DNA from 2 places in the Brevibacillus sp. AG162 genome. Region 1 is predicted to be linked to the other one. Evidence: riboswitches for the same ligand, from Rfam matches in the RefSeq annotation. Region 1 holds a riboswitch; the other holds the start of a gene.
What was found. A riboswitch is a leader RNA that binds a small molecule or an ion and turns the genes downstream of it on or off. The one in region 1 is predicted to bind thiamine pyrophosphate.
Positions count from the first base shown of each region.

Region 1 (16,058 bases):
GGCTAAGCTTTATACATACGTTTTTCGTTTTGCCCCCAAGTGGGAGAATCAGGCTGGAACCATGGTTCCATGCAGCGAGGAGTAACGATGGAAGACAGACTTTATTATCAGGATGCCTATACAAGAACGTTTTCGGCTCAGGTGACGAGGACTGGTGTCGAGCAAGATGGGACACCTTACGTGGTACTTGATCAAACGGCTTTTTACCCTACTGGGGGCGGACAGCCTTCCGATATGGGCGTATTGGAAGAAATTCGTGTGGTGGATGTAGAAGAGGTAGATGGTGAAATTCGTCACCGACTAGAAGCTCCCTTGTCCGAAAGCATTGCGGAAGTAACCGGTCACATCGATTGGGACCGCCGCTTCGACCACATGCAGCAGCATGCTGGCCAACACATTTTATCAGCGTCCTTCCTGGAAGTCGTGCAAGCGGAGACCGTTGCCTTTCACTTGGGCAAAGAGCGTGTCACGATTGATGTACGACTGGATGAGTTGACAGCAGATGTATGGGAGAAGGTAGAAAAGCGAGCGAATCAGATTGTTCTGGAAAACCACCCCATCATTGCGCGGTTCGTTGATGACGAGGAATTGGCAACGCTGCCCTTGAAAAAACAGCCGACCGTTACTGAAAATATTCGGGTCGTGATGATACCTGAATTTGATTACAACCCATGTGGAGGAACACATCCAGCGCGAACGGGCGAAGTCGGGATGATCAAGATTTTGGGCTGGGAGCGCCATCGCGGAAACATTCGTCTGGAATTCATCTGTGGCTGGCGAGCTTTGCGGGACTACAACCAAAAGCAAGCTGTCGTTCGCGATACGGCGAAGCTGCTCGCTACCAATGAAGGGGAGCTGCTCGCACAGACGGAACGCCTTCTTGCAGAACGTGATGTCTTGAAGGCAAAATTGGCAGAAGTGGATAAGCAGCTCTTAGAAGTGGAAGTCAATCAACAACTATCTGCTGCTAGCCAATTGGGTCATTCTCGCCTCATTATGCGTACCTTTACAGACAAAACCATTCAACAGCTTCAACAGTTCGCACAGCTGGCTACTGCTCTGGCGCCAGATGTGATTTGCCTCTTGGCTGCTACTGCCGAAGACAAAATGCAAATCGTGTTTGCTCGTGGGCAAGAAGTCAACGTAGCCATTAATCAAGTGTTGAAAGAAACCTTGCCGATCATTAACGGAAAAGGTGGGGGAAATCCTGCGATGGCACAGGGTGGCGGTCAGTCAGTAGTGGATGCGGAAGAAGTATTGCTGCATGCACGCAAACTGCTGGAAGCCTCACTAATGTAGATGCACTCGATTCAATAAAAGGAGGAATCCGCGATGAACTGGAATCCGGGAGATATCGTTCGCGTTTCGCAGCGAACTGGTGAGTATATTGCAGAAGTATTGGAAATCCACGATTCGAAGCTGCTGGTAAAAGTGTTGGCAGTTACCAAATACCCAACGCAAGGTGATTTGCATTCTTCCTACGAAGTAGATGTGCCGCTGTTTCACCAGCGTCCAGCACTCTCTTACATGGAAAAATTCATGACACCTGTCCAAGGGGTCATTCGCTATAATGGCACGATTCCAGACTACAAGGAATCTGTGCGTCAGGCGATGGAGAGAGAAATGGAAAAGCTTGCGAAAATGGCAGCTTGGGCAGAGCGTTGTCTCGTTGAGCTGGAAAAGATGCACAAGGAAGCCTTTACAAACGCGAAATAGAGTGGTACTGTAGTACTCGAATGTACGACAATTGCATAGCTTTACTACCAAACGGGGGCCAAGCAACGTTGGCTGAGATTGTAACGAGTGTGTTACTGACCGTTGAACCTGACCTGGGTCATGCCAGCGGAGGAAGAGGTATTTGGAATCAGTATCACATGTCGCATCCGAGCGGAACTATGCTTGTTTGCGCACATGGATGATAAGATGACACTCAACCATCCGAGGCGGATGGTTTTTTTATGCCATTCGTCCGGTGAGATGGGATGGGTATACGGCTTCTTCTGTTTGTCTGAATCGACTCAGGCAGGCGGGAGAAGCCGTTTTTTTTCCAGTAGAAGGAGGTAATCAATGATTGTTCAGCTGAATGGGAAAAAAGTAGAGTTGGCGGAAGAGATCACAACAGTGCGAGCCTTGCTTGCTTCTTATTCCCTGCAAGAGAAAATTGTCGTCGTAGAGCGAAATGGTGAAATTATTGATCGCTCAGCGTACGAACAAACACCGATTGCAGACGGAGATCGTATAGAAATCGTTCATTTTGTCGGAGGAGGATGATCATGATGGATACATTGAAAATTGGATCGTACGAGTTTCGCTCCCGTTTGCTTTTAGGGACAGGTAAATTCGCTGATTTGGATACACAAGGGAAAGCGGTAGAGGTGTCAGAAGCAGAAATTTTGACATTTGCGATTCGTCGCTTGAATTTGGAAAATCCGCAAGAACCGAACTTTTTGGAACAACTCGATTTGAAAAAATTCACCCTGCTACCAAATACAGCAGGTGCCTATACAGCAGAAGAAGCCGTGCGCATTGCCCGTTTGGCTAAAGCATCTGGACTGTGTGACATGATCAAGGTCGAAGTCATTGGAGATCCGAAAACTCTTCTCCCTGACCCGATTGGCACACTCGAGGCTTCGAAAATCTTGGTGGAAGAAGGCTTTATCGTACTGACCTACACCAATGACGACCCGATTCTTGCTCGACGCCTGCAAGAGGTTGGCGTACATGCGGTTATGCCGGGTGCGTCACCAATTGGTTCCGGACAAGGGATTGTCAACGAAAACAATCTCCGCTTTATCATCGAGGATGCCAAAGTACCGATTATCGTCGATGCTGGAATTGGCTCGCCAGCAGACTGCGCGAAAGCGATGGAGCTGGGGGCGGACGGTGTCTTGTTGAACACAGCAGTCGCCCTCGCTGACAATCCTGTTCTGATGGCAGAAGCGATGAAGCTCGGGGTGGAAGCAGGTCGCAAAGGCTTCCTGGCAGGCCGTATCGCGAAAAAGCGTTACGCGTCCGCAAGCAGCCCGACTGAAGGGATGATTGAGTAGCGTGGATCGACTGACAGAAGCGGTAGAATCGATTGCCAGCCGCAAAGAAGAGCTGTTTGCCCTATTGGCAGAGCTCGTTTCTCATCCGACTGTGAGTCCTCCCGCGCGAAATAGCGATGCCGCACAAGGAGTAATCGCCAACAGACTGCAAGCGATGGGATTCGAAGTAGATCGCTGGACGGTATATCCAGGAGACGACAATATCGTCGGTCGGTTATCAGGGAGTGCTTCTACCCAGGCAAACAGCTTGATTGTCAACGGGCATATCGATGTGGCTGAAGTCGGAGATGACAAGGGGTGGACCTATCCACCTTTTGCTCTGACACATGGCAAGGATGGGCGCTTGTACGGACGTGGTGTTGCGGATATGAAAGGCGGACTGGCAGCGAGCCTGTTTGCGATCCAAATGCTGCGCGAACACGGAATCGAGCTCCAAGGCGATCTGCTCGTTCAATCCGTCATCGGAGAAGAAGCGGGTGAAGCGGGGACATTGGTCGCTATCGAGCGTGGCTATCAGGCTGACTACGCCGTTGTAGTGGATACGAGCAATCTCCACATACAAGGGCAGGGCGGGGTCATTACAGGCTGGATCACGATTGAGAGTCCGACGACGCTGCATGACGGAATGCGTGCACAGACCATTCATGCAGGCGGACGTGTTCGGGGAGCTTCTGCCATTGAAAAAATGACGAAGGTGATCACCGCACTGCAGGAACTGGAGCGGGACTGGGCTGTCATGAAGTCCTATCCCGGCTTCCCGGCAGGCAGTAATACGATCAATCCCGCAGTCATCGAGGGAGGTCGACACGCTGCATTTATCGCAGACCGTTGCGCTCTGTGGATTACCGTTCATTTTTATCCGAATGAATCCTACGAAGAGATCATCCGAGAGATCGAGGATCATGTCGGGCGTGCAGCTGCTGCTGATCTTTGGCTGAGAGACAATCCTCCTACATTCCGGTGGGGTGGACGTTCGATGATTGAGGAGCGCGGTGAAATCTTCCCTTCACTGGAGTTGGATACGAAACATCCAGGCTTGGCAACGCTGCAATCCGCCTATGAAAGTCACATGCATCAAGCACCTATCGTTACGATGTCGCCTACGGTGACGGATGCAGGCTGGTTTGCGCATGCAGGCATTCCGGCTGTCCTATTCGGACCCGGTGAGCTCACGCATGCTCATGCCGTAGATGAATCCATTGATCCCGACCAGCTTGTTCATTTTGCCCAGATCATGGCCCGCTTCATTGCCACCTGGTGCAATACCCCAAAGGAAGCGAAGGAGTGAGTATTGCATGACAACCTTTACTGATCGTTTAAGAAAAAGTGTAGCCCCGATCTGGGAGCGTGTTCATCAACATCCTTTCGTCACCGGACTTGGAGATGGCAGCCTGCCCGTTGGTGCATTCAAATATTACATGAAACAAGACTACATCTATCTGATTGATTACGCGAAAATGTTCGCGATTGCGAGTGTGAAGGCGTACGATCTGGAAACAAGTTCTCGCTTCGCTGCTTTGCAAGAATCGACGCTGAACACAGAGATGGAGCTGCATCGCCAGTATGCAGAGCGCTTCGGTATCTCTCGCGCGGAGCTGGAAGCGACAGAGCCTTCGTTTGTGATGTTGGGGTACACCAGCTACATGCTGCGTGTCGCTCATCAAGGGTCGTTGGCAGAATTGGTGAGCGCACTACTCCCATGCACGTGGAGCTATTGGGAAATCGGCAAGCGCTTGGCACAAGTAGAAGGGGCGCTGGATCACGAACTGTATGGCGAATGGGTACGCATGTACAGCTCCGATGAGTTTGGGCAGCTGGCGATCTGGCTGATTGATATCATGAACCAATTGGCGGAAGGAAAGAGCGAGCAAGAGCTGGCCAAACTGGAAGAGTATTTTGTCAATACCTCCAAAATGGAGTACATGTTCTGGGACATGTCCTACAGAGAGGAAATGTGGCCGTGGGAGAACAACTAGCTTTCGTCGACGTCAGCTTTTCGTATGGCGACAAGCAGATTCTTGATCATTTTGATCTGCGTGTGGGGAAAGGGGAGTTCGTCAGCTTGATCGGTCCGAGCGGGATCGGGAAAAGCACCTTGTTTCAACTCATCGCAGGTCTTCTTACGCCCACGCAAGGCGAAATCAGGCTCGGCAATGTAGCAGTTGCAAATCGTTTGGGGCAAGTCGGCTATATGCCCCAACGAGATCTGCTCATGCCATGGCGTACGATTGTCGAAAATGCAGCCTTGCCTCTAGAAATCAAAGGTATGACAAAAAAAGAAGCGCATGAGTGCGTCAGACAGCAATTGCCAAGGTACGGGCTTCAGGAGTGGGCTGACAGCTACCCAGCCCAGCTTTCCGGTGGAATGCGTCAGCGTGTTTCCTTTTTGCGCGCATTGTTTTCCGGCGCAGAGATGATGCTGCTGGATGAGCCGTTTAGTGCATTGGATGGAATTACAAGAATGGACATGCAAGAGTGGCTGATGGAAAAGTGGCAGGAAACAGGCAGTACGATGCTGATGATTACGCACGATATCGACGAAGCCATATTGCTCGCGGACCGCATTATTGTGCTGACTGGTAGTCCGATCACCAGGCCGATCGAATTAGCCGTTCCGGTAAGCAGACCGCGAACAGCAAGCAGCCGCAACCAAGCCGGATTTTTGGCATTGCGTGAACAAATTTGGGAACTGCTTCGACAGGAGCGCCAAGCAGCCATGAAGCCGTTGAGGAGAGAAGCATGATGGGGAGAGGCATTTGGTTTGGTATCTCCATCGCCATTTTTCTCCTGGTGTGGGAAGCTGGATGCCGCTTCCTCGGAGTGCCGCCATTCATTCTACCGCCACCTAGCGCTATGGTCGTATCGCTGTGGGATTTACGTGCCTCTCTAATAGGTATACATCTTTGGGCGACGTTAAAGGAAGTGTTACTGGGGCTATCGATCTCGATTGTGTTTGGAATCTCCCTTGCATTTGCGATGATTCGCAGTCGGATTGTGGAACGCTTGGTCTATCCGTATATCGTCATCTCCCAAACGATCCCAATTATAGCGTTATCACCCGTTTTTATTTTGTGGTTCGGGTATGATTTATCTGGAAAAATCGCTGTTACGATTCTGTTTACTTTCTTTCCGATCGTCGTCAACACATATGACGGACTTCGCTCGACGGACAAGGAAATGCTCCAGCTGTTAAAAACGATGGGGGCAACAAACGGACAAATTTTTACCAAGCTGCAATTGCCGTCGAGTTTACCCCATTTCTTCAGTGGCCTCAAAGTGGCAGCTACCTACAGTGTGGCTGGGGCGACGATTGGGGAATGGCTGGGGGCGAGTGAGGGTCTCGGGTATTTTGGCAGACGGGCATCCGGCAATTTTCAGGCTCCCGCGTTGTTTGCCTCGGTCCTGTTGCTCTCGATTCTCGGCATGCTGCTGTTTTGGCTAGCTGGACGACTCGAACGTCATTTTTCCCCGCATATGAAAATCAAAGGAGAACAACAATGAAACCTTTCAACAAGTGGACGAAAGCATTCATGGCACTCACATTGGCAACAGGTCTTGCTGCTTGCGGCAATCAGGCGAGCTCGGATGCTGGTCAGACGCAAGCCCCTGCTGGTAAAGGAGCGGAGGCGACAGAGCTGACGATTGCGCTCGATTGGTATCCGAATGCCGTACATTCCTTCTTGTATGTCGCAGAGGAGCAAGGCTATTTTAAAGAAGAAAACCTCAAGGTGACCATGCAAATGCCTTCCGACAGCAATGATCCTCTGAAAATGGCAGCTGCTGGCAAAGTAGATTTGGCGATCAGCTATCAACCACAGCTCGTCCAAGCTCGTGCAGAAGGAGTTCCTGTCGTATCTGTAGGTGCACTCGTTCGTCATCCGTTAAACGTGATCATGACGCGCCAAGACAGTGGAATCGATACTCCGCAAGAGCTGGCTGGAAAAAATATCGGTTATCCATCACTTCCACTCGATGAATCGATCGTACGTCAAGTTGTGCAGCATGCTGGTGGGGATGATTCCGGACTAACCTTCACGGATATCGGCTTTGACATCGTCCCGGCGTTGACGGCCAAAAAGGTCGATGCAGTAGTAGGTGGCTATATCAACCATGAGCAACCGATTTTGGAGAAGCACGGCGTTCCTGTCAATGTGTTCAAGCCTTTTGAGTTTGGTGTTCCAGACTACTATGAGCTCGTATTAGCGACAAGTGACGATACATTGGGCAAAAAGCAGAAAGCTGTGGAAGGTTTTCTCCGTGCAATTGGCAAGGGCCAGGACTATGTGAAAAATAATAAGGAAAAGGCACTCGATCTGTTGTTTACCAAACAGGCTGCCGATTTCCCACTGGAAAAAGACATTGAAACCAAGAGTTTGGATATCCTGATTCCGTTGATGGATGCTGGAGAAAAGCCATTTGGATACCAGACAGTGGAGTCTTGGCAAACTCTGATTGATTGGATGAAAAAAGAAAAGCTGATTACGGCAGAGATCAAAGCTGAAGATATCATGCGCGATCTCGTGAAATAATCAGTCGAAAAGCACCCACTTTGCACACTTTTGAGAGTCTACTCTCGATTAGCGAGGCAAAGGAGGTGCTTTTTTTTGCTGGATGGTTCTATTCCGATTAGGAGGAGAGGGGGAAACAAAGTTCTGCTGTCATCCCTTTTCCTGTATCACTTGTTAACAGCAGGCGTCCATGATGAGCGGCTGCAATACGTGCAACCATGGGCAAACCGAGACCATGACCATTGTGTGAGGGAGATTTTCTTTTTGACGAATAAGGCAATTCCACCAAGTCAGGCAGCATGCTTTGCTCAATGCCTTTTCCGTTGTCAGTGATAATTAGGAGAGCATTGCGCTGGTTGGCTGACAGGGTCGTTTGCACGTGGATGTGACAGCCTGATGGGTTATGCACGATGCTGTTCTGGACGAGATTCGTGATAGCGCGGACAAGAAGTTTTTCATCACCCATCACGAAGCATTGCTCAGTCGTGACATCCAGCTCAATGGTAAAGGCCTCTGACAAATCATTGTTCAAAAAGTCAGTAACAATTTGCCGCGCAAGTGTCGATAGCCGAATCAGTTTGGTATGAATGGGCTGCATTTCGTATTCCAGCATGGAAACGAGATTCAAGTCGCTGACCAAAGACCGGAGCTTTTCCCCTTGCTTTCGAATGATGCTTGCTTTTTGCTGCTGTTCGTAAGGCACCGCGTCGCTCTCTTCCAATTCACTGGCATACCCGAGCACCATCGATAATGGCGTGCGTATATCATGGGAGATTCCCGCGATCCAATTCGAACGTGCTTCGTCTCTGGCTTTTAGCATAGCGTTCTTCTCTTGCAGAAGCGTCGATGCATGATTGATGCTTCGGGCAATCCCGCTGAACATTCCCTTTGCCTCGACATGGGTATGCTGATCTTCTGACAGAGCGTGAATTCCGCTAATCAGAGGGCGGATGGCCCGAATGAGTCGAGTGCCGATGAATAGCGAGAGAAGAGCGGCGAGCAGTATATTTCCGAATAGCAAAGCCAGTAATCGATACGGCAAATCGCTTATCCAACTGATTGGTAAATGAATCTGGTACTTGGCGAGACTGTCCTTCGGGTAGCCCACGACGACCAGCCCCATCTCATGCTCCCAGACAAAAACAGGATAGTCCTGTAAGTAATTTCGCGAGAACTGCGCCACTTCTGCCAAGGAATAGGCGCGAGGCAATTGGTCCGGTATGGCGTAGTCCCAGATGACCTTTCCATCGTCCGCAATCAGCATGGCCCAAGCCTGGCTCTTTTGCAACCAATCTTGTGCATTTGGTTCCAACGTATAGTGGGAACCGTTCTTGTGGAGACCTTCTGCGATAGTTTGTGTGACGTGAACGGGAGGAGAGCCTTCGTTCATGCCTTTGAAAACAAATGTACCGAGAATGATGTAATTGACGATGAGCAAAAAGACGGCGATCAGGATAGAAGCACCTGTATAACGACGTAAAATTCGTACAGCTCCATCCATCTACAACTCTTCCTTTACGAGTAATTTGTACCCAAGTCCTCTTACCGTCAGCAAATATTCAGGAGTGGACGGACATGGCTCAATCTTTTCGCGAATGCGCCGCATATGAACCATCAGCGTATTTTCATACCCGTAGTAATCGTCACCCCATACGGATTGGCACAGGGCATCACTTGTGACGATTCGTCCCCGGTTTTCATAGAGTTTTCGCAAGAGTGCGTGTTCCTTGGCGGTCAAAGCATATTCGTGGTGATCTCTCGTCACGATTGCCGCCTCCAAATCGATTGTACTGTCACCAAGCTGGAAAACAGGCAGCCGTTCGATTTGGGGAGGGGCGTATACACGTCGTAAAATGACCAGGAGACGGAGAACGAGCTCGCGCGGTAAAAATGGCTTCACAATATAGTCGTCAGCACCTAGGCCAAGTCCGAGCAATCGATCTTCATCTTCTCCTCGGGCTGACAGAAAAATGACAGGGATTTGCGAGAAACGACGGATCGAAGTCAAAAGTCCAAATCCATCTCCATCAGGCAGCATGACATCCAGGATTACGACATCTGGCTTGTCCGAAGCGCATATCACTAATGCTTCTTTACAGCTACCCGCATGAAAAATACGAGAGAATCCTTCCTTACGCAAAAATCCATCGATCATATTTCTGATATCAAGCTCATCTTCCACGATGAGCACTTTTTTCTGTTTCCACTCTTCCATATTGAATCACCCTTATTCATTATACTCGCTTGATTTGTGTGTTCTACCCACTCGAAGTCGATTTAAGGTTGTCGTAAGGTTCCTGTCAGCTTATCGACGGGTTGGGTCTCTATGATTTCGTAGGAGAGACCAACAGATAGGAGCGAGAAAAGATGAATACGGTAATTCGAACGGAAAACCTTTCAAAACGTTATGGAGGTGCCTATTCCGTCCAGCGGGTGAATCTTGCGGTAGGAGAAGGGGAGGTGTATGGCTTCCTCGGTCCAAATGGTGCGGGAAAATCGACGACACTTAAAATGCTGCTAGGATTAGTCAAGCCGACAGAAGGGAGTGTCTCTGTATTCGGGAAGGATTTTAGCAGGAACCGAATTGAAACTTTGAGTCAGACGGGTTCCTTGATTGAGGCTCCTTCCTATTACGGTCATCTTACTGGCCTGGAAAATATGCGCGTCATGCAGCGGCTGCGAGGTGTTCCGGACAAACATGTAGAGAAAGCCTTGCAAATCGTCCGTTTGGAAAAGCAACAGAACAAAAAGGTAGATCAGTATTCGCTCGGGATGAAGCAGCGACTGGGAATTGCCATGGCTTTGCTGCATTTTCCAAAGCTCGTCATCCTCGATGAACCGACAAACGGTCTGGACCCTGCAGGAATCGGTGAAATTCGGGAATTGATCCAATCGTTGCCACACCAGTATGGAATGACCGTGCTACTCTCTAGCCATCTGCTCTCGGAAATCGAGCAAGTGGCCACGTCTATCGGCATTATCCACGGGGGGAAGCTTTTGTTTCAAGGGAGCATGGAGCAGCTGCAACGGAACAGTCAGCCTCATGTTTGGATGAAAACGCAGGATAATGAAAAAGCGAGAAGGGTTCTTCAAGATAGGGAGCATTCTCCAAGTCTCCAAGATGGCTTCCTTGTCATGGAAGGCATGGGGGATAGAGAGGTAGCGCAGACAAATCGGGCGCTGATTATGGCGGGCATTGATGTTTATCGCATTGAAGTGCACAAACAAAGCTTGGAGAGCATTTTCCTCTCCCTTACAGGCAAGGAGGGGAGCTTGTAATGAGGACACTCTTGCTAGAGTTTTATAAAATTAGACATAAGCGTCTGTTTCTTATGCTCGCCATTCTTTTGAGCATCGAACTGGCATGGGGGTTTATGGCTGTCAGTACCTCCATGACGAGAAATCCAGATGCCGCGACGTGGAGCGCCATACTGGTCACGATTACAGCCATGAATGGATTGTTTTTGCCGATCGGTTCGGCTGTCATTGTTTCACGGATTTGTGATATGGAACACAAAGGGCGTACATGGAAGCTGTTGATGGCTGCTTCTGTCAGCCGAAAAGCGGTTTATGCGGCAAAATTCGTCTCTGCGGCTGTTTTGATGGGGAGTGCAGTCATTCTACAGGTATTGGCGATCGTGGCATTTGGCATTGGCTATGGGTTAGCAGAGCCAGTTCCGATTGGTATATTACTCCATTTTGTAGCAGGAACCACGCTGACGAATCTCGTGGTGATTGCTCTGCAGCAATGGATCTCTCTCGCCATCAAAAATCAGGCATTTAGTCTATGTCTCGGGATGATCGGGGGCTTCATTGGCATGACAGCGAGCTTGTTTCCGCCACAAATCGGACGCCTTTTCATATGGTCGTACTATGTGGACTTTTCGCCCGTTACGTATCAATACGTGAACGAAACCATGCTGTTTACTACACGCGAAATCGGTGTTCATTTGCCGATCATCGTCGTACTCATGGGCATCGCATTCTACCTTGCTGGGAGCATTCACGTATCCCGGCAAGACGTGTAGGGAGGAACTTGTTATGCTAATCAAATGTTTGGGAGCAGAATGGGTAAAACTTCGACGTTCGCGTATATGGCTCGTTTTGCTTGTGCTTCCTGTTTTCAGTACGCTGATCGGCTTCGCCAACTACTGGATGAACCAAGCGATCCTGCAAAATGGCTGGTATAGCCTGTGGACGCAGGTGAGCTTGTTCTACGGAGAATTTTTCTTGCCCATTCTCATCGCGATCTGTTGTTCGTTCGTGTGCAGACTGGAGCATGTAAACCGAAACTGGAATGTGATACTGACAGCACCGGTAGCAACCCCAACGATTTTTTTCGCGAAGCTGGTGGTGGTTGGTGTTCTCCTTTTTGCTGTGCAGCTTTTCTTCCTCGTGTTGTATATTTGCGCGGGTTTCATCGCTGGACTACACGCACATTTTTCGTTTCCAATGGAAGTGTTCGGATGGATCATGCGAGGCTGGCTGGCCTCGCTCGCCATCATCTCCTTCCAACTATGGCTTTCCACGCGGATACAGAGCTTTGCTGTACCTGTCGGCATTAGTGTTTGCACTGTTTTTATAGGGTTGGGCTTGTATGTATCTGGGCTTGGGATGTTTTTTCCTCTGTCACTTTTGACGATTGGCATGGGCGTGCTTAGTCAAGAGAGTTTGTCGCTAGGAGAGCTGGGGACGTTTGTCGTCATGTGTGTACTATTCGTGACAAGCGGCTGTACACTGGGGATTCGCCGTCTTACGAGAGCAGGTCTTTAACAGTTTTCGCCACATAAACGGTTTCCCTTTCCTGTCAAACAACCTTATAATAGAAGGTGAATGCTTGAATGAGGAGAAGTTTCCATGGACGACAAACACATAAACAAGACGAATAGCAAATGGGTGATCTGGGGGTTTATTCTCAGTGTACTCGCTTGTGCTGTGTCTATGGTGATTTTCATCTACGTGATGCGCAACTAACAGCACATGATGGAACCGTCAAAAAACCGCTCATTTACGAGAGCGGTTTTTTGCTGTGGTGTTAGCGGGATATCGCTGTTATTTTTCGGATGGCTTCTTCTTGTGACAGCTGGTTCAGCTCGGTAAAGCCAACGTTGGAAAGAGCTATCGTTTTTCCTTGATAGATGGGGTAAACGCCTTGCCAGAGACCTGCTGTACTGTACAGCTGTGATCCGCTCACTTTTCGTAAAAACAATAAATAATTCCCTTCCGCCAGCGGCCCAGGGTATGTTAGGTTAAGTGGACTGGAGGCATCAGGCAGCGGCTCTACTCCAGTGCTAATCACCGTTAATAGCCTGGCTGCCGTACCTTTTATGGCCGTTTTTACCTGGAGGCTTTGTGTGTAGTTCACGATCTTGCCTTGGGGAATGGTGCGTCCCGTTGGATAGGCCTGATGGGCACTGTCTACCCAAGCGATTACGATCAAGTCGCACTTTTTGACGAGATCCGCAAGAGAAGAATAGGGGGAGGGATCTACTTGTACACGCCCGATGGCGGTTTGGGCATGGACGGGGAATGTAAAGGCGCAGAGAAGTGATAGACAGAGCAGCAATCGATAGAACATGAAACCATTTCCTCCAAACGAAAGAAGTCTTGAAGGTAGTATGAACGGAATGGGTATGATTCATGCCTGTAGACTTTTAGTATAATGGTAATATTCCGAATAAATAGAATACGTGCTATCATGATGGCGTACTGTGATTTGTTGGTTGAAATCGCCCAGACTATGACAAGGAGGTTATCATGAATCATTTATTTGCTTTTCGACGTGTCGGTACGTGGTTTTTCGTGTTGGCTCTCTTGCTGCAGGTAGCAGTATCACCTGTACTAGCCAGGGAAGAGGTCACTTCTTCTCGTCCTCTTGCACTCAGCATAGAAAAATTGCTCGCCGATTTGAAAAATGATGAGAATAGCAAGGGCATGTACGCTGGAATCGCGGTCTACGATCTAACCGACAAAAAGTACGTATATAAGCACAATGCGGAACGCAATTTTATTCCGGCTTCCAACATGAAGCTGTTTACGACAATTGCCGGTCTGGATAAGCTGGGGCCGGATTATCAGTGGAAGACCGAGGTGTTTGTTTCAGGAAAGGTAAATAACGGTGGCATTTTGCAAGGAGATCTGATTTTAAAAGGCTATGGGGACCCTAGCCTGACCACAGGCGATTTGCAACAAATGGCAAAAGCCATCAAAGATTTGGGGATCAAACGAATCAATGGAAACTTGCTTCTCGATGACAGCTATTTCGATGAGACCAGATTGGGTACGAGCTGGATGTGGGATGACGAACCATATGGGTACAGCGCTCAGGTAAGTGGTTTAGCCGTCAATAAAAACTTTACCACCCTAACTGCAACCCCTGGAAAAACGGTGAACGATGCCCCCGTCCTGACCATGAATCCGGCTACCACATACATAACAGTCACAAACCAGTTGAAAACAACAGAGGGCAAGGAGAGTAACGTGCTTGTCGAGCGACCGCGCGGAAAAAATGAAATCATCGTATCCGGTACGATCGGGCTTCAAGCAGCTCCTTATGAGGAAGATGTCACGATGGAAGACCCGGCTTTTTATGTGGGGGATCTATGGAAGGATCAGTTGCTGAAACAAGGGATTGCCTTACATCCGAAGACAGAAGTGAAAAAAACTGTGCTGCAAAGCGGAGTGCCGCTCTATACCCACTTGTCCAAACCGTTGGCTGAGATCACGGTGGAGCTCAACAAGGATAGTGACAACTTCTATGCGGAGATGCTTTTAAAGACGCTGGGCGTTACTCAGAAAGGTGAGGGCAGCTTTGAGGCAGGCAGTGAAGCGGTAGCGGACGTGATGAAGCGCGCTGGCATTGAGTCAGGCTTCCGTCAGGTAGATGGATCGGGGTTATCGAGATTTAATATGATCACTCCAGAACAGATGATTGAAACCCTCATCTTTTTGCAGGAGCAAGAATATCGAACGGAACTGGAAAAATCACTCCCAATCGCAGGAGTGGACGGCACATTGAAAAACCGTATGAAAGGAACGAGTGCGGAAAAGAATTTGTTTGCGAAGACAGGTTCGTTAAGCGGGGTCAATACCATGTCGGGTTATGTAACGGCAAAAAATGGTCATCAGCTGGCCTTTTCGATTTTGATCAACGGTATCTATCAATCGAAGTATGCGAGGGAGCTACAGGATCGAATCGGAATTTTGTTAACAACCTACCCGGACATCGCAGCACCGGAAGGATTCAGCCCTCCAGAGAAAAAGACGTACCCACTCTCTGCTTTGATCGATCCCATCCTCGATACGCCGGAAGCAGCAGGTGTAACGGCTGGAATCATAATCAAATCGTTGGATTCAACAGGTGACCCCGTTTTATACGAACGAGATGCAGACACACTGCTTACTCCTGCTTCGAATCTGAAGCTGCTGACGACTGCCACAGCGTTGAAGCAGCTTGGTTCGGATTACGTATTCAAAACAGAACTGTATGGAGACGCACCGATCACCTCTACGGGCGTACAACAAGGCAATCTGTATGTGAAAGGATACGGTGACCCTACCTTGCATACGGAGAATGCGCTTCAAGTGCAGGAAGGTGTGTCGATTGAAAAAATAGCGGGGTGGCTCAAGCAAAAAGGAATCACGCGTATTAACGGGAACCTCGTGATGGATGAAAGCTACTTTGACCAACAACGGCTTGGCCTCGGCTGGGCATGGGATGATGAGAGCTACTATTACAACCCGACTATTGGGGCGCTTGCACTGAACCGTGGGACGGTCATGATCGAATTCAAGCCTGCTAACGATGCTGGCAAACCGGTGGAAATCAACTTGCTTCCCAAAACAGCGTATGTGCAAGTGATCAATGAAGCCCAGACCGTACAAAAAGGGGAAGAAAATACGTTTGCTATCCTGCGTGACCGTGGGACAAATACAATTAGACTATCAGGGAACCTCCCGCTTGATCACGAAGGAGATTACGAGCGCGTACCTGTGGAAGAGCCAGCCAAGTACGTGGGGACCGTACTGAAGGAAACATTGGAGCAGCAAGGAATTGCATTTGCTCCGAAAAGCGAAGTGATGATCCAGCCAGTTCCTCCAGCAGCAGTGAAATGGACACAATTTGAGTCACTGCCGCTGAAGGACATCGTTTTGTACCTCAACAAGCGCAGTGACAATTACTACGCCGAAATGCTCCTCAAGACACTTGGAGCCGAAAAGAAAGGGAAAGGGAGCGCAGCCATTGGTGCAGAGGTCGTTCAGGAAACCGTAGCTTCGCTTGGCGGCAATACCACCTTCGACATGATGGATGGATCAGGCTTGACCCGCTACAATCTTATTTCTGCTCGGCAGATCGCATCCGTACTTGAAGGGATGACCAAAGAATCGACATTTGCCACTTATGATGAATCATTACCCATAGCAGCAATAGATGGTACTCTGAAAAACCGCTTGAAGGACACACCTGCCGCCAATAATCTTCATGCGAAAACAGGTTCGATGA
Region 1 is NZ_VFNO01000010.1:138,147-154,204, reverse strand. Features, by position in the region: gene FB479_RS24705 (hypothetical protein) at 1-6, shown strand, start outside; gene FB479_RS24700 (alanyl-tRNA editing protein) at 88-1,299, shown strand; gene kapB (kinase-associated lipoprotein KapB) at 1,333-1,716, shown strand; TPP riboswitch at 1,758-1,868, shown strand; gene thiS (sulfur carrier protein ThiS) at 2,068-2,271, shown strand; gene FB479_RS24685 (thiazole synthase) at 2,274-3,047, shown strand; gene FB479_RS24680 (acetylornithine deacetylase) at 3,040-4,335, shown strand; gene tenA (thiaminase II) at 4,343-5,023, shown strand; gene FB479_RS24670 (ABC transporter ATP-binding protein) at 5,008-5,790, shown strand; gene FB479_RS24665 (ABC transporter permease) at 5,790-6,548, shown strand; gene FB479_RS24660 (ABC transporter substrate-binding protein) at 6,545-7,576, shown strand; gene FB479_RS24655 (sensor histidine kinase) at 7,674-9,056, opposite strand; gene FB479_RS24650 (response regulator transcription factor) at 9,057-9,770, opposite strand; gene FB479_RS24645 (ABC transporter ATP-binding protein) at 9,923-10,834, shown strand; gene FB479_RS24640 (ABC transporter permease) at 10,834-11,583, shown strand; gene FB479_RS24635 (ABC transporter permease) at 11,597-12,328, shown strand; gene FB479_RS24630 (hypothetical protein) at 12,591-13,133, opposite strand; gene dacB (D-alanyl-D-alanine carboxypeptidase/D-alanyl-D-alanine endopeptidase) at 13,313-16,058, shown strand, end outside.

Region 2 (16,058 bases), on a different contig from region 1:
TCGTTATTGCCAACCACCCCATTGGAGATCATTCTACTCGTCTTCGTCCTGCTGATGATGTACTATGGCAAAACGAGTCTTGAGGTGGCGGCACGGGTGAATGAGCTTTATTTTCCTCTTTACTTCATGATGTGCATATCGCTTTATTTCCTCTTGATTAATGAATACAACATAGAGCGCTTGGAGCCGATCTTGACTAACAGCTTGGACCGGATCGTGATCAGTAATTTGATGCCGTTGGGTGTATATGGGGATATTTTTCTGATCGGAGCGTTTTTACATGCCATTGTAGAACCACGACTCTTTTATGCTGCGATGAAGCATGGGGTTATCATTGTTGGATTTGGGACGACGATTATATTGCTCATCTTGCTCGGGGTGATGGGCTTCATTATCGCAGGGCGGCTGAATTTCCCCATCTATATTCTCGTGCAGCAAATCCACGTGACAGATTTTCTGGACAGGGTCGAAATGATTCTCTTTAGCGTATGGTTCCCTGCTTTTACGATTAAGGTCATCGTCGCCTATTTGGCATTTTTAGTGGGGGTTGGATCGTTTGGGGGACAGCAGCATTATAATACACTCAACGCTCCGTGTGGATGGTTTATGGTTGTATCGTCCATATTCGCTTTTCCAAATGTAGCACATATCGATCAGTTTATTAGTTATAGCTTGCCGATGATCATACTCGTCTTCCAATTGCCGTTGGCGCTCTTTTTGCTTATTCATATAAGGCGAAAGAACAAAGGAAGAGAGCAAAGCCTCATTCCCGAAGGAACGAAGCTTTATCGATTTTACCGGTCGATGGTGTGGAGCACGACAGTTTGTTTGATTGGTTGCGTGCTAGTGATTTTGATTGGGGACTTTTTTAAAGATAAATCAGAGGTAGGAGGGGTTGCGACAGCCGTTGTTTATATTGCCTTGTTACTGATTGCGTTGTTGACGAGCTACGGGGAAATGCAGGCTCTCAATCATGGCAAACAAAGGCTGGGGAGGGCAAAACAGGCTGGTTCATTTCGACAATAAGGTCGAAAGCCAAGGGGGTTCCTTACTCCAAAACACACTGGTGGGGAGCGACATCAACAAAGCCTTGTATGCTTGGCTGTCGCAAGGAATGCCCTTCCTTCCACTCCGCAAATTTGATTTTGACGGTGATTTCCGGCTGTATCCATAAGGTATTGGCTGCGCGTGGTGGCTTGTTAACAAAAGCCATCTTCTGTTGGACGAGGGGCTGTATTCTCTCCGTTAAAGCACGCCAGTCCGTTTGCGTCAATTTTCCAGTACCTGCATGACCGATGTACCAAAAAGAACCTTGTTGATCGAAGAGTCCCAGAAGCAACGAATTGACAATCTGATTCCGAAGTGTAACGCCGCCTACGACAGCGATGAGATCCCGGTAGTACTTTTTCTTTCTCCAGCGTTGATCTTTCCCATTGATCAAGTAGCTGCTTGACGCATCCTTCATAATGATTCCTTCCATGCCTTGAGCTTCTACGACACGGTAAAGAGCGTCTCCATCAGGAAAGTTTTCAACTAGCTGAACATGAGAAGTAGGAGTAATGATCTTGCCCAGTATTTGTTGTCGCTCTGATAGTGGATAGGAAGTTACCCATTCATGATTGCAGTACAGTACATCAAAGACCATGTATGTGACGGGGACAAGCTTTTGTATCTGGGGGACTTTCTCTAAACGGCGCAGCCCGTCTCTTCTCATGACCTCGTAAAAAGAAGGCTTTCCGTCCGAGCCGAGAGCAATGATTTCGCCATCCAAAATCACAGAATCGGCACGACAATACGAGCGAAGATCAGTCACTTCTGGATAATGGAAAGTCCGTTCATTTAATTTTCGGTTGAACAGTTTGACCTCCTGTCCATCGTAGTAGGTAAGAATGCGAACGCCATCCCATTTCACTTGGCCTATCCATTGTGGTCCCACAGGTATGGCTTCCGTGCTGGTAGGCTCAAAAGGAAAAAGCGGGGTCAGTTCCATAGCTGCCACCTTTACGTTTAGTTGGGACTTGCCCAGTTTTCTAATACAGTTTCACGGATGGGCGTGATCTATACGAGTGGTGCTGGTGGATGAATTTCCTGTTAGAATTTTACGAAACTTTTTTATTGATTAAGTATTGAATTCGAGCTATACTACATGTATCTAAAGTAACTGATGGGTTACCGGATTGGGCTGTATCTGGTTGAACTGCTTCCTCCTTCCGTGGTACGTCCACCACACCTCATGGGAAGGGAGCAGTTCTCTGATATGGCCCTCTTTGTGTCTCGATCCGGTTGGGAATGTTTGTTGTTCACTTTCTTTAACCCTTTTTTCATTGATATACAATTAGAGACTTGTTTATAATGACTGTGCGAACTCATTTACGAAAGAAGGAATTGACTTGCCGTTTCTTCGGTTTAAAGGCTTTGCAAAGCAAGACATAGAGCCCATTTCTCAGATTCTTATAGAAGAGTTTTCCAAAATTGCTGAGGTAGCTCAGGAAAAGGTGAAATTGGAGCTGCTTCAGGTGGAGCAATTGACGAACAGTCCTTTGTCTGTAGAGATCATGATGTTTCCCCGTGAACAAAAGCAGCATGACGCGATTGCTAGTGCCATACACGGTATTTTGAAGAAGCAAGGCTTTCTGCATGTGCATATATTCTTCGTTCTGCTATCGCCCACTCTCTATTATAAAGAAGGACTTCCGTTGCAAGTCGGAATGACGAAATAAGCAGAAAAAAGGTCGAGATCCTCCAAAGGGATTTCGACCTTTTTCTATTAATAATAGAGGCTTTCGGTTTGCAGGCACTTGGAGCATGTTCGCGTAAGTGGAGTTTCGATAAAGACGTGGCTGCAGTCCTGTTGAATCAGCCGCAATTGTTGTTTAGACTGCTCTAGCTCAGCCTCTAGTCGAATGATCTTTTCGCGTAAACGACTAGCTTCCTCCATATCCATCCCCCTTGATTACGACTGGTACAAACGGCTTCCCTGTTCGCGGAATTCACGCGATTTTTCCTGCATACCTGCAAGGATGGCGGGATCTTGGGCAGCCCCTTGTTCATTGGCGATGTGACGAATGTCGTGCGATATTTTCATGCTGCAAAATTTAGGCCCGCACATAGAACAAAAATGGGCGGATTTGGCGGCTTCTGCTGGCAACGTTTCGTCGTGATATTCGCGGGCGCGCTCTGGGTCCAAGGACAAATTGAACTGATCATTCCAGCGAAAATCAAAACGAGCTTTGGATAAGGCGTCGTCGCGCTGTTTTGCCCGCGGATGTCCTTTTGCAAGATCAGCGGCATGCGCTGCGATTTTGTATGCGATTAGACCGTTGCGGACATCCTCTTTATTGGGTAGACCGAGATGCTCCTTGGGCGTTACGTAGCAGAGCATCGCTGTTCCGAACCATCCAATCATGGCAGCGCCAATGGCTGAAGTAATGTGGTCATAGCCGGGGGCGATGTCTGTCGTGAGCGGCCCAAGTGTGTAAAAAGGAGCCTCATGGCAAATGGATAACTGTTTATCCATATTTTCACGAATGAGATGCATGGGGACGTGACCAGGGCCTTCAATCATGACTTGTACGTCGTGTTCCCACGCAATTTTTGTGAGTTCTCCCAATGTTTCAAGCTCCGCGAACTGCGCCTCGTCATTCGCATCCGCGATAGAGCCAGGACGTAGTCCATCTCCGAGGGATACACAAATGTCATAGGCCTTCAGAATTTCGCAAATTTCAGCGAAATGCGTATACAAAAAGTTTTCCTCATGGTGGGCCAGGCACCATGCAGCCAAAATCGATCCGCCGCGAGAGACAATACCGGTAACACGGTTAGCTGTCATGGGGATGTAGCGCAAAAGAACACCAGCATGAATTGTGAAGTAATCGACGCCTTGTTCCGCTTGCTCAATCAAGGTGTCTCGGTAAACCTCCCATGTCAAATCCTCGGCTTTCCCATTTACTTTTTCAAGTGCTTGATAAATCGGAACAGTGCCGACTGGAACAGGACTATTGCGGATAATCCACTCTCGTGTAGTGTGTATATGTTTTCCCGTTGAGAGGTCCATAATGGTGTCGGCACCCCAACGGACCGACCAAATCATTTTTTCGACTTCTTCTTCCATCGAAGAGCTGACGGCTGACGTTCCGATGTTGGCATTGATTTTGACATGAAAGTTGCGGCCAATGATCATCGGCTCGCTTTCAGGATGATTAACGTTAGAAGGGAGGATCGCACGTCCAGCGGCGATTTCAGCCCGTACAAATTCAGGGGAGACACCCTCGCGAATGGCAACGTATTCCATTTCCGGTGTGATGATATTTTTTCGGGCATAATGAAGCTGGGTAACATTTTTCCCTGGCTTTGCCCGTTTTGGTTTGTAGCCCTCTCGAGGGAAAGTAGGGAGGGTGGCTGCCTTTTCTTCGTTTCGGATGCCGTCATCAACTAGTTGTGGTTCGCGACCGACATACATTTCTACATCATTTCGCTCATCGATCCATTTGTGGCGGATGGAGGGCAGTCCTGCTTGAATGTCAGGGACGTAACCCGTTGCGGTATACTCGCCACTCGTATCGTATACGCGAAGAGGAGGATTGGGGATGGAGCCAGACAATCCTTCGGTAGGATGAAGGGAAATCTCGCGCATCGGGACACGGATGTCCGCACGACTACCTGTTTCGTATACTTTGCGACTGCCTGGAAAAGATGAGACCAATGACATAAGAAAAACCTCCTTGTTTTGGTTGCACGAAAGCGAGAACCGTTTAGGGAGGCGAAAGAAACTGCCCGCGAAAAAGCGCCGCATAAACAACATGCGACGCCAACGCGAGAGTAGAGAAGAAACGGGTATCCTAAAGATACACGCATCTTTCCGTGTCGTATATGACATTCCTCCGCTGGCATTACCCAGTTCAGGTTCAACGGTCGATGGCACAGTACCATCCTCTCAGCCTGGTGATTTCCAAGCTCCCGTGCTTTTCTTATTTTGGATTGCAAGAATAGGATAACGGGAAGTCCATTAAATTTCAAGGGAAATTTTCTCAGTGAAAAAATTGCGGGCGTGCAACACATTTTCCTTCCCCCTATTCTCATGAATCGGACTAAAACTGTTTCTGTAGACCCACATGAATCCTATCTGTTACGATGAAGTTCGAAAAAAAGCAACTGCTTCCAGCGCCTTGATTTTCCTCGTTGTCGAAGCAGGACGGAGAAGTATTTTGAGGTGATGAGGAATGGATGTTTATTCGGATCTAAAACAAGGAGAACGTGGAGCGTGGGTGAGTATTTTCGCCTACATTTTCTGCTCTGTATTAAAAATAGGAGTTGCGTATGTCACTGCGTCGGAAGCTTTAATGGCCGACGGTCTTAACAACTCAACGGATGTCGTTGCATCGATTGCTGTTTTGATCGGGCTGCGTATTGCAAGGAAACCACCTGATAAAGATCACCCGTATGGCCATTTCCGGGCGGAGACGATTTCAGCACTTGTCGCATCATTTATTATGCTATTTGTCGGAGTTCAAGTCGTTACGAATGCCGTACCATCCTTGTTTGACCCACAACATTCGGCTCCTGACCTGTTGGCAGGGTGGACAGCACTTGCGACTGCAGTCATTATGCTTTTCGTTTATCGCTATAATAAAAAGCTCGCCATCAAAACAAACAGCCAAGCACTAGATGCAGCGGCCGCTGACAACCGTTCAGACGCATTCGTCAGTATCGGGACGTTTATCGGGGTAGCTGGCGCACAATTTCAATTGCATTGGCTTGATCCTTTAGCTGCTTTTGTTGTTGGTCTCATCATCTTGAAGACTGCTTGGGACATTTTTAGGGAAGCAACTCACCGTTTGACAGATGGCTTTGACGAGAGTGAGCTTGCGGATCTGCGGGCTACCATTTCCTCGATTTCAGGAGTAAAGGATATCAGTGACATCAAAGCCCGCTACCATGGAAGCAGCGTACTGGTTGATGTTGTGATCCATGTAGATCCCGGTCTGAATGTGGTGGAGAGCCACACCATCACCGAGAAAATTGAAGAACAGATGCGCAAGATTCACCGGATTAACGCCGTTCATATCCATATTGAACCATGCAGGAAGATGGCGCCTAGCTAGATTCCATGATACGAATACAAAAAAACCTGTCCAGAGTGGGCAGGTTTTTTTGTGGAGCCTAAACTGTGGTAGCCTTTTTTTTGCGTAGTGTTTTGGTTGTAGTGGTAGTCTTTTTTGGACTGGTTGCGGTCTCCTTTTTCGATGCCTGCTCTTTTTCGGACGTAGAGGCAGCGGTGGTGCGTTTTCGCGCAGGCTTTGACGGAGTCGGTTCAGGCTCGATTTTAATGGGCGCTGCGCCTTGACCAGCTGTAGACTCCAAGCTTTCTTTTAGGGCCTGCATGAGATCAATTACATTGGTTCTTGCCACAGTAGGTGCAGTAGCGATCTCCTGACCCTCCAGTTTTTTCTCGATCAGTTTTTGCAAGTCGGAACGATATTCATCGGTATATTTTGCGGGATCAAAAGGGATCGTCATATTGCTAATGAGCTCCGTTGCCATCTTCAGTTCGTTTTCAGCCAACGGTACAGTGGCTTCTGGCAAGGCAGGCACTTGACTGACGGGACGTACTTCATCTGGATAGAAGATCGTCTCCAGCATGATGCAATGTTCATACAGTCGGATAACTGCCAGGCTTTGCCGATTGCGCATCGTCACCTGTGCAACGCCAATCTTTCCTGTCTGTTCCATAGCGGATCGCAGCAAGGCGTATGCTTTTTCGCCAGTGTCTTGGGGCGATAAGAAATAGCTTTTATGAAAATAAACGGGATCGATCTCCGACAAGTCTACGAAGTCGATAATTTCAATGGCTCTGCGTGTTTCTGGCGTAATGGCTTCCAGATCATCATCGTCGATCATGACAAAATGTCCTTTTTCGTATTCGAAGCCACGGACGATTTCGCTCGTATCGACCTCACGCTGGCAGTGCGGGCACATTTTCGTGTACTTGATCGGGGTATTGCACTCTTTATGCAGTTGGCGAAAGCGAATATCACGCTCTTCCGTTGCAGTAAACATGCGAACAGGTATATTGACGAGGCCGAAGCTGATTGAGCCCTTCCACACCGTATGCATGCGGATACCTCCTTCACAGCTATTTTATATAGTATCTGTATCTGCATAGAAGAAGTGCCGAGGGAAATGAAGGTGGAAAAGTAAAAAGCCAGCCGATTCGATGCGGCTGACTTCGTATACAGCTACTGCCCATGTTTGACGATGTCCGATTGATCTGCACGCGATTGCATGTCACGCGCCAGCTCGACATCTTTGCCAGTTCGGTCCGCAATGGACTGGGCTTCGGAGGCCTTCAGCTTTTGTGCAGACGGTCGCTTCTCTGCCATGAATGACTCACTCCTTTCAGGCAATGTACATGTAGAGGGTGATGCACGTACATGTAGTATGCGCTGGACACAAAAAAATACCCCATCGCCAAATGACGAGGGGCAGCCGTTCAACTCCTCCCGATGAAGGGAGCGATGGCACGAAATGCTCCTATCAGACACGTCGTGCGCCAAAGTGAACAGCCTTTCAATTATGGGAGAGGAGAAACCGGAGGAAGAGCTTATGGGGAAACGTAAGTCTTCTCCGCGGTTGTCAGCGACACCGTTGCGTCGCTATTCATCATCTTTTCCAATCGAATGGGGTTGTATACCTTTCTTGCACATAAATTTTTCCAGTTGCTAATTTTACGGGTGTATGCAGTTGTGATAGTATGATATCATTCTCAGTCTTGGAAAATCGCGTCTAACGCTAGACTTTTTGAACAACCTCATACAACATACATAGGAAAGCAGACAGGTGAAATGAGTATGCGAGTAATCTCTGGAGAACACAGAGGAAGACGGTTGGCAGCAGTTCCGGGCAAAGGAACCAGACCGACAACCGATAAAGTCAAAGAATCGATTTTTAATATGATTGGTCCGTATTTCGATGGCGGGTGGGCATTGGACCTGTACGCCGGAACAGGTGGTCTCGGGATCGAGGCATTGAGTAGGGGAGCGGATCGGGCTGTTTTCGTGGAGCGAGATCACAAAGCATTTGCTGTCGTAAAACAAAACGTCAGCACTTGCAGGCTGGACGATTATGCCGAGCTATATCGGATGGATGCGGACCGGGCTATTCGCACACTGAGTACGCGCAATCAAAAATTTGATCTCGTCTTTTTGGACCCGCCATACGCCCAGCAAAAGATTGTCGAAGAAATTGAGATGTTGCAGGAGCTGGGAATGTTGGCGGATGGAGCGTGGATCGTGGCTGAGCATGATATCACAGACACCTTTCCGGATGCGATTGGTCATTGTGTGAAGGATCGAGCGGCTAAGTATGGGGATACAGCCGTTACCGTGTATTATTACGATTTGGAGCAACAAGCCTAACTTTCAAATCAAGGTGCAAAAGAGCACTAAGGGAGGATAACCCGCTATGGCAATCGCTGTATGTTCAGGAAGCTTCGATCCTGTTACTTATGGGCATCTCGACATTATTGCGCGGGGTGCCAACGTTTTTGATAAGGTCATTGTCGCTGTCTTGATCAATTCGAAGAAAAACTCATTGTTCAGCGTAGAAGAGCGCGTCGAATTGCTTCGTCAGGCGACGGCTGGCATGAAAAATGTAGAAGTGGATTCTTTTGACGGCTTGTTGATTGACTATATGAACAAAAAGGGCGCACAAGTGATTATTCGTGGCCTTCGTGCTGTTTCTGATTTCGAATATGAGATGCAAGTTGCCTCCATTAATAAAAAGCTCGACGAAAATATCGAAACGTTTTTCATGATGACGAACAATCAATATTCGTATTTGAGCTCAAGTATTGTAAAGGAAGTTGCGAAATACAAGGCGAGTGTCGCCGATTTGGTACCGCCGAACGTAGAAGAGGCACTGAAGCGAAAAATGGCCGAGTAAATTATCGGGTTTTGCTACGGTTCATGTGCGAAAGAGTCAGGCTGGTACACAAAAGAATCACACCGACGCCAATGGCGATTCCTCCTGATAGTAGCAAGGTCTCCCACCAACTTGACGCAGGGATCTCCGATTTCGCTTGCACAAATACAGGGACGGCTTTCTCCACGAACCAGGAGCTGACTGTGGCAAGAGGGCCCCAAAAGACAAAGGTCAAAATCGCAGCTAGTAAAGCATGAAGGGCTCTGGCAATCAAGTAGGGAGCGACACGAATATCCGTTTCACTCAAGATGCTCGCAACCTGCGCGTGAACACTCAAACCGCCCCAAGACAATACAGCGCTGGCAATGGCCGCTTTCCAGACCAAGGAAACAGCATCGGGTACAATGCTCGCTGCCTGTGCGCCGAGGGTTACTTCGAACAAACCAGCCACGATTGCTTGCGAAAAGGCTGGTGGGAAACCAAAGGGACCGAGAATAATCGAGAGAAGCGTGCTGATGATTTGTGTCAGATGAATGGTGGAGAAAAGTTGGATTAATACCGAAAAAACGATGATAAAGCCACCGATCATGAGCAATGTATTCAGAGCGGATTGTACCGCTTCCCCCATTAATTTTCCGAACGGACGTCCATCGCGGACACGGGCCCGATGCATCGATTGCAAGGCACGTAAAGGAAGAGGAAGTGAATTTTTCTCCAATGGGGCTGAAGTAATGGCAAAGGGCGCATGAAAACGATAGATCACACCCATGAGTACAGCTGACAAATAATGAGTCAGAGCTAGAATGATGCCCATTTGCTCACTGTGAAAAAAGCCGATTGCCACTGCTCCCATGACGAATAAAGGGTCTCCCGTCGTTGTAAAAGAGACGAGACGTTCACCCTCAGCCTTCGTCACATTGCCTTGCAGACGCAGTCTTGTTGTCAGCTTTGCGGCTACTGGATAGCCAGACGAGAAGCCCATAGCCAGTACGAACCCGCCAGTACCCGGAACGTTAAACAGCGGGCGCATTAATGGCTCCAGTAACACGCCGACGAAATGAACGACGCCCAGACCCATCAACACCTCAGACAGCACAATAAAGGGAAGGGTAGAGGGGAAAACTACCTCCCACCATATTTTCAGACCGCGTACGGCAGCTTCAAAAGAAATCTGCGAGTATGCAACCAACGAAATAACAATGGAAACTGTCGAGAGGGCGAGCAACAAAGTAAGTACGGGTGAGTGGCGTGACATGGATTCCTCCTGAATCGAAGAAAGGTAGTAGTACATGTCTACGTGGCAGGCGGGAGAACTATGCGTAAGCTTGGTCGACGAATATCTCCCAAGTGTGAAAGGAACAGCGGTTTACCACATAGGCTGGTTACAGGGAGGGGTTTTTCCATGCAGACAAAGCGTAAACCAATCGTGGGTGTAGCCCTGGGTTCTGGGGGCGCTCGCGGTTTTGCGCATATTGGTGTGTTGAATGCGCTAGAAGCACATGGCATCCAAATTGACATGCTGGCCGGCTCCAGTATGGGCAGTCTGATTGGGGCCGTCTATGCCAACGGAATTGAACCGCATATGATGGGAAAGCTTGCTCTAAATTTAAAACGCAAGCATTGGCTTGATTTGACCGTACCCAGCATGGGTTTTGTTACAGGGGAAAAGATCAAGCAATTGATTCGCCTGTTAACGCACGGAAAGCGCTTGGAAGAGCTGAACAAGCCGCTTGCCATTGTGGCGACGGATATTGAAACAGGAGAGCGAGTCGTATTTCGAGAAGGTCCGATTGATCAAGCGGTAAGGGCTAGCATATCCATTCCAGGTATCTTCGTGCCTGAAAAAGTAGGGGGGCGGCTTTTAGTAGACGGAGGAGTCATTGATCGTGTGCCCGTGACGGTTCTACGTGAAATGGGTGCCGATATCGTGATTGCGGTAGATGTCGCCCAATTCGATACACGGATGGAGGTCAAAAGTATTTTTGATGTCATCGCCCAGACGATTGATGTGATGGAAAGGGAAATTCTGCGACATCGAATCATTGCAGCAGACATCGTAATCAGGCCGGATGTTGGACACTATAGCAGTATCGCGTACACGGGTATCGAAGAAATTATCGAGCTAGGCGAACGTGCGGGTACTGAGCATATCGAACGCATTCAGGAACGAATTGCAAGTTGGGAGGCACAAGAATGAGTGAGGAACAGCTTTATGCCAATAGACGCAGATCTACAGGAACCAGAGGCTTTAGCTGGATACTTGCCTTGGTTTTTGTCTTGTTGGGCATTTCTTTTTTTGTACCGACGAATTATTACGTGAGTCGTCCGGGTTCAGCGATTGAGTTGGGACCGATGATTCAAGTGGAAGGCGGCAAGAAAGATGAGACCGGCTCCTTCATGCTCACGACGGTTCGAATGGGCGAAGCGAATTTGCCGTGGTATTGGTATGCAAAAATGGCGCAGGATGTTGAGTTGATGCCCAAGGAGCTGGTTGTCAGCAAGGGAGAGGACAGCGAAGATTTTATCCGTCGAGAACAAGCGATCATGGACAATTCACAAAAAATTGCGGAGGCAGTCGCATTCCGTCTGGCCGGCTTCGAAGTCAAAATCGAGAAGCAGGGAGTGTGGGTGATGGGTACTTTGGAAGGGTTCCCTGCCCATAAAGCATTGCAAATTGGTGATGTCATTACGTATGTAGACGGGGTTCGCACGTCGGAGGCAAAAGATTTGCTGACAGCTCTCTCCACAAAAAAAGCAGGCGATCAAGTCGAAATTACGTACACAAGAGATGGACAAGAGGCCAAAACGATGTTAACCTTGGAACCACTACCTGAATCCAAGTCAGTTGGAATTGGTGTACGCCCTGACAACAAACAGGAAATCATCATTCCGAAAGAAGTAACCATTGCCTCTCAAGGGATTGGTGGCCCTTCTGCTGGATTAATGATGACGCTGGAGATTTATGACCAGTTAAATACGGAGACGGATTTGACAAAAGGCTATAAAATTGCAGGAACAGGCACGATTTCGTTAGACGGAAAAGTAGGCAGGATCGGTGGCATTAATCAAAAGGTAATCGCAGCGGACAAAGCGGGCGCAGAGATCTTCTTTGCTCCGCGGGATACGCCAGATACGAACTCCAATTATGAGGAGGCGTTAGCGACTGCCAAGCGGATTGGAACTTCAATGAAAGTGATTCCAGTCAAGACGGTAGAAGAAGCGATTACGTACTTGAATGGACAAAAACCGAAATCTACCTGAGCAAACTAGCTGTCAAGCAAAAATGGTTGACAAAGCTTTGGGCAGGGTCTATAATCATCTTTGTTGTGCATGAGGTGAAATGCTATGAACATTAAGTTGGCAGAGTTAGAGCACCGAAAAGGAGAGCCGTTGCCATTTCAGGTAACCCTGGATGCAGATGAGCTGAAGAAGCGCCATCATGAGATTCGCGGGATTACTCCTGTGACTGCGAGTGGTGAAGCCGTACAGCTGGGCAATCTCTATTACGTAAAAGGAAGCATGAAGGCAGATGTGAATTTTGTTTGCGCGAGATGCTTGAATCCTTTTATCGATCAGGCAACAGTAGATTTCTCTGAGACATTTGCTCTTGCGGATGATCCGATCCTGCAAGACGACGAGGACAGTGATATCCTTCCTTTGGAAGGCGATGAAATCGAGCTGGACTCGCTGCTGCAAGAGGATTTCTTACTGGCAATGCCGACCTTCCCGCTCTGCGAGGAGGATTGCAAAGGTCTGTGCCCGACTTGCGGTGTGAACCGTAATGAAGTGGCATGCAGCTGTAAGAATGAGCGTGTTGACCCGCGATTGGCTGGGTTGGCTGACTTTTTCAAAGACAGCAAATAAGTTTTCTTACTGTATTCAAGATGATTCGCCGACCATTCGTGGCAGCGTCTCATTTTTGAAGGATGGCATAAGCTTTTTGCCTATACTGTCCACCCAATAGAGCTTCTTAGCATTTGTCAGTTGAAGGAGGTGTAAGGAAGATGGCAGTACCTCAACGGAGAACTTCCAAAACCCGTAAAAGAATGCGTCGTACGCACTTCAAATTAGAGATTCCAGGCATGATCAAATGCGATAATTGCAGCGAATACAAGCTTGCGCATCGTGTTTGCCCAAGCTGCGGTCACTACAAAGGCGTGAAAGTAGCGAAGTAATATTCGCTGCTAAGAAAGCAAGGTGAGAAATCGCCTTGCTTTTTTTGTTCCTTTCTATTGCTTACGATTACTTACAAACACTTATTATCGCTTGCGTCGTTTGCTTAAATGACTTATAATGAAGGCGAGATAAGGATGGGGTTGAGGCTTCGTGTTTCAAGAGGAGAGGCTGGCTGCAATTCTTGCGTATTTGCAGGAGCACCAGCGAATCAGTGTGCAAGAGGTAGTTGAGCAGTTTGGGGTTTCCCGTGACACAGCGAGGCGTGATATCGTCAAGCTGGAGGAGCAGGGGCAAATCCTGCGGACCAGAGGAGGAGCAGTATTGCCCAGCCTCAACAAAAAGAACTACTCCCATCAGGAACGAATGCAGCTTGATTTGACAGGAAAGCAAAGTATTGCAGCAGCGGCGGCCCGTCTGATCAAAGATGGCGATTACTTGCTGCTCGATGCGTCCACAACTGTTCAGTTCACGGTGGAATCCTTGCAGACCCGCGACCATGTCATCATCACGAATTCATTAGCGACTGCCTCCAGTATGTCCCGTAAAGAAGGCGTTCTTGTCAAGCTTTTGGGCGGAGACGTACATGCAGAGGATCAATGTGTGCTCGGTACACGCGTGATTCAAAACCTCGCTGATTTTCATGTCGACAAAGTATTGGTTGGTGCATGCGGCCTTACAAAGGAAGGGCTCATGTCTACGCAGGAAGATCACGGTTTTCTGATCAAAGAAATGATCAAGCGCGCCGATCAAGTGATCATACTTACCGACCATACCAAATTCGGAAAAAGCATGCTGTATCGCGTTGCTGGTTTTGATCAGATCGATATTATCGTGACTGATAAGCTGCCTGAAAAGGAAATAGCTGAGGCCTTGCATGCCAATGATGTAGAGGTGATTGTAGCTTCCACATGAAGCTATTGATCCATAAAAAATAGGATAAGTTCCATTTGGCTGGCGTGAATGGGTAACCAGCGTGACAGCAAATGGATTTATCGAAAGAGAGTCCTTCAAATAGGAAGGGCTCTTTCTTTTTTTCTTGCAATTGTGTAGAGCCCCTGCTATTCTGGTAATCCTGACTTTTCCAAGAGGAGGGTTTTATGGTCTATTGGCGGATTATTCGCAAGAGCTATCGTCGAAATCTTCAGTATCGTTTATCGCATGTCGTCAACAACTTCGCAAGCTCGATTTTTGGGCTTGTTTTTATTGCCATTTGGACGGGTGTCCTTTCTGGAAAACAAGTATACGGCCCCTATGATGTCAAAACGATGGGGTATTACATCGCGATTTGCCAAAGTGTTCTCTGGATGACAACATTTATGTCCCCAGGTCTGAATGTGCAAGTAGCGGTAAGAAGCGGGGCTGTCAGTCTGGATATGATCAAGCCTGTTCATTATCTCTGGTACATGCTCAGTCAGGAGTTTGGACGACTTGTGTACAACGCTTGTTACAGAAGTGTTCCGATCAGCTTGCTGCTAGGATTAGCGGTAGGCTTCTTTTTTCCCTCCCATCCGTTCACTTACTTCTGGTTTATCCTCTCGCTACTGCTCGGTACTTACGTAGGCATGTTGCTCTTTTATCTAGCGGGCATTTCCTCCTTCTGGACGACAGAGATTCGCTGGGTACACCTCATTCTTTTGTCTTTGATATTTGGGTTAGGTGGACAAATGATCCCGCTGGACTTGATGCCCGGGATGATTGGAAAGGTAGCGCCTTATTTGCCCTTTTCAGCGATGATTTACTATCCGGTCATGACCTTGCTAGAGCTTGCACCTCCTTATGGCATGCTTATACAAGCTGGCTGGGCGCTCGTTTTAACGGCAGTTGCTTTGTTGGTGACGAACATGGCAAGAAGAAAGCTAGAAATTCAAGGAGGATAACCACATGTTTGCCCTCTATCGCAAACTGATCGCGGCCAGCATTCGCTCGCAAATGCAATACAAGATAAATTTTGTCACGAGCGCTGCCACGACCGGAATGATTATGGTGCTTGATTTTATTATTCTCTCTGCGATTTTGTACCGATTTCACGATGTGGTCGGGTGGAATATTTACGAGGTTGGGATGCTTTACGGGATATCCTCGGCATCTGTCTCTTTGTATCGACTGTTCGCCCCGGAAATCAACGACTTTGAGAAGTACATCGTACAAGGGGAGCTCGATCAGTTGCTCATTCGTCCTGCTTCCCCTTTGCTTTTGCTATTGACACGCAATCTTGACTTGTCGAGAGTGGGAGGGTTGGTTCAAGGGGTGTCCGTTTTGGTCATCTCTTTGTCGGGTCTTGCGGCGGAAGGGAAAACGATCATGGGGTTGGTCCTATTCTCACCGGTTGCCATTTTGTCTGGTGGAGTGATCTACTTCTCCATTGGACTTGCTACCGCTGGGGTCGCCTTTTGGACACATCAGATGAAAGACATGCTGACCTTTACCATTTATGCGCCAGCCAATGCTTCCAATTATCCAATCGGGCTATATCCAAACTGGCTCAAATGGCTGTTTTTCTCAGCGATTCCGATCGCGTATATGAATTATTTGCCAATGCTGACGCTGTTGGGCAAAGGGGGCGAATGGTTTTATCCGATACTCACCCCGGTAGCTGCAGCGATTGCTTTTTATTTCTCTCGTATGCTGTGGAATGTCGGGATTCGACACTACCATAGTACAGGGAGCTAAGGAGGGGTAACATGATTGAAGCAAAGCATATCGAAAAATCATTTTTCCTGACAAAAGCGAAAGAGGGGCGCTTTGCTTCTCTACGAACACTCTTTTCTCGTGAACGAAGGGAAGTCAAAGCCGTCCATGATATCTCCTTTTCCATTGACAGAGGCGAGTTCGTGGGATATATCGGGCCAAATGGCGCAGGAAAATCGACGACAATTAAAATGCTCGCAGGAATTCTTCATCCCAGTCAGGGAGAAATACGAATAGGCGGATATAGTCCACAGCGGGAAAGAATTCAAGTAGCC
Region 2 is NZ_VFNO01000001.1:494,743-510,800, forward strand. Features, by position in the region: gene FB479_RS02350 (GerAB/ArcD/ProY family transporter) at 1-1,026, shown strand, start outside; gene FB479_RS02355 (ATP-dependent DNA ligase) at 1,049-1,990, opposite strand; gene FB479_RS02360 (DUF1904 family protein) at 2,391-2,720, shown strand; gene FB479_RS30290 (hypothetical protein) at 2,768-2,938, opposite strand; gene thiC (phosphomethylpyrimidine synthase ThiC) at 2,954-4,708, opposite strand; TPP riboswitch at 4,859-4,969, opposite strand; gene FB479_RS02370 (cation diffusion facilitator family transporter) at 5,220-6,101, shown strand; gene ku (non-homologous end joining protein Ku) at 6,160-7,113, opposite strand; gene FB479_RS30295 (hypothetical protein) at 7,236-7,379, opposite strand; gene rsmD (16S rRNA (guanine(966)-N(2))-methyltransferase RsmD) at 7,848-8,414, shown strand; gene coaD (pantetheine-phosphate adenylyltransferase) at 8,461-8,940, shown strand; gene ylbJ (sporulation integral membrane protein YlbJ) at 8,942-10,174, opposite strand; gene FB479_RS02400 (patatin-like phospholipase family protein) at 10,322-11,116, shown strand; gene FB479_RS02405 (SepM family pheromone-processing serine protease) at 11,113-12,180, shown strand; gene FB479_RS02410 (YceD family protein) at 12,265-12,783, shown strand; gene rpmF (50S ribosomal protein L32) at 12,924-13,094, shown strand; gene FB479_RS02420 (DeoR/GlpR family DNA-binding transcription regulator) at 13,246-14,007, shown strand; gene FB479_RS02425 (ABC transporter permease) at 14,193-14,972, shown strand; gene FB479_RS02430 (ABC transporter permease) at 14,977-15,765, shown strand; gene FB479_RS02435 (ABC transporter ATP-binding protein) at 15,777-16,058, shown strand, end outside.
Region 2: it holds a riboswitch for thiamine pyrophosphate, as region 1 does, so the genes downstream of both, thiC (phosphomethylpyrimidine synthase ThiC) here and thiS (sulfur carrier protein ThiS) in region 1, are expected to answer to the same signal.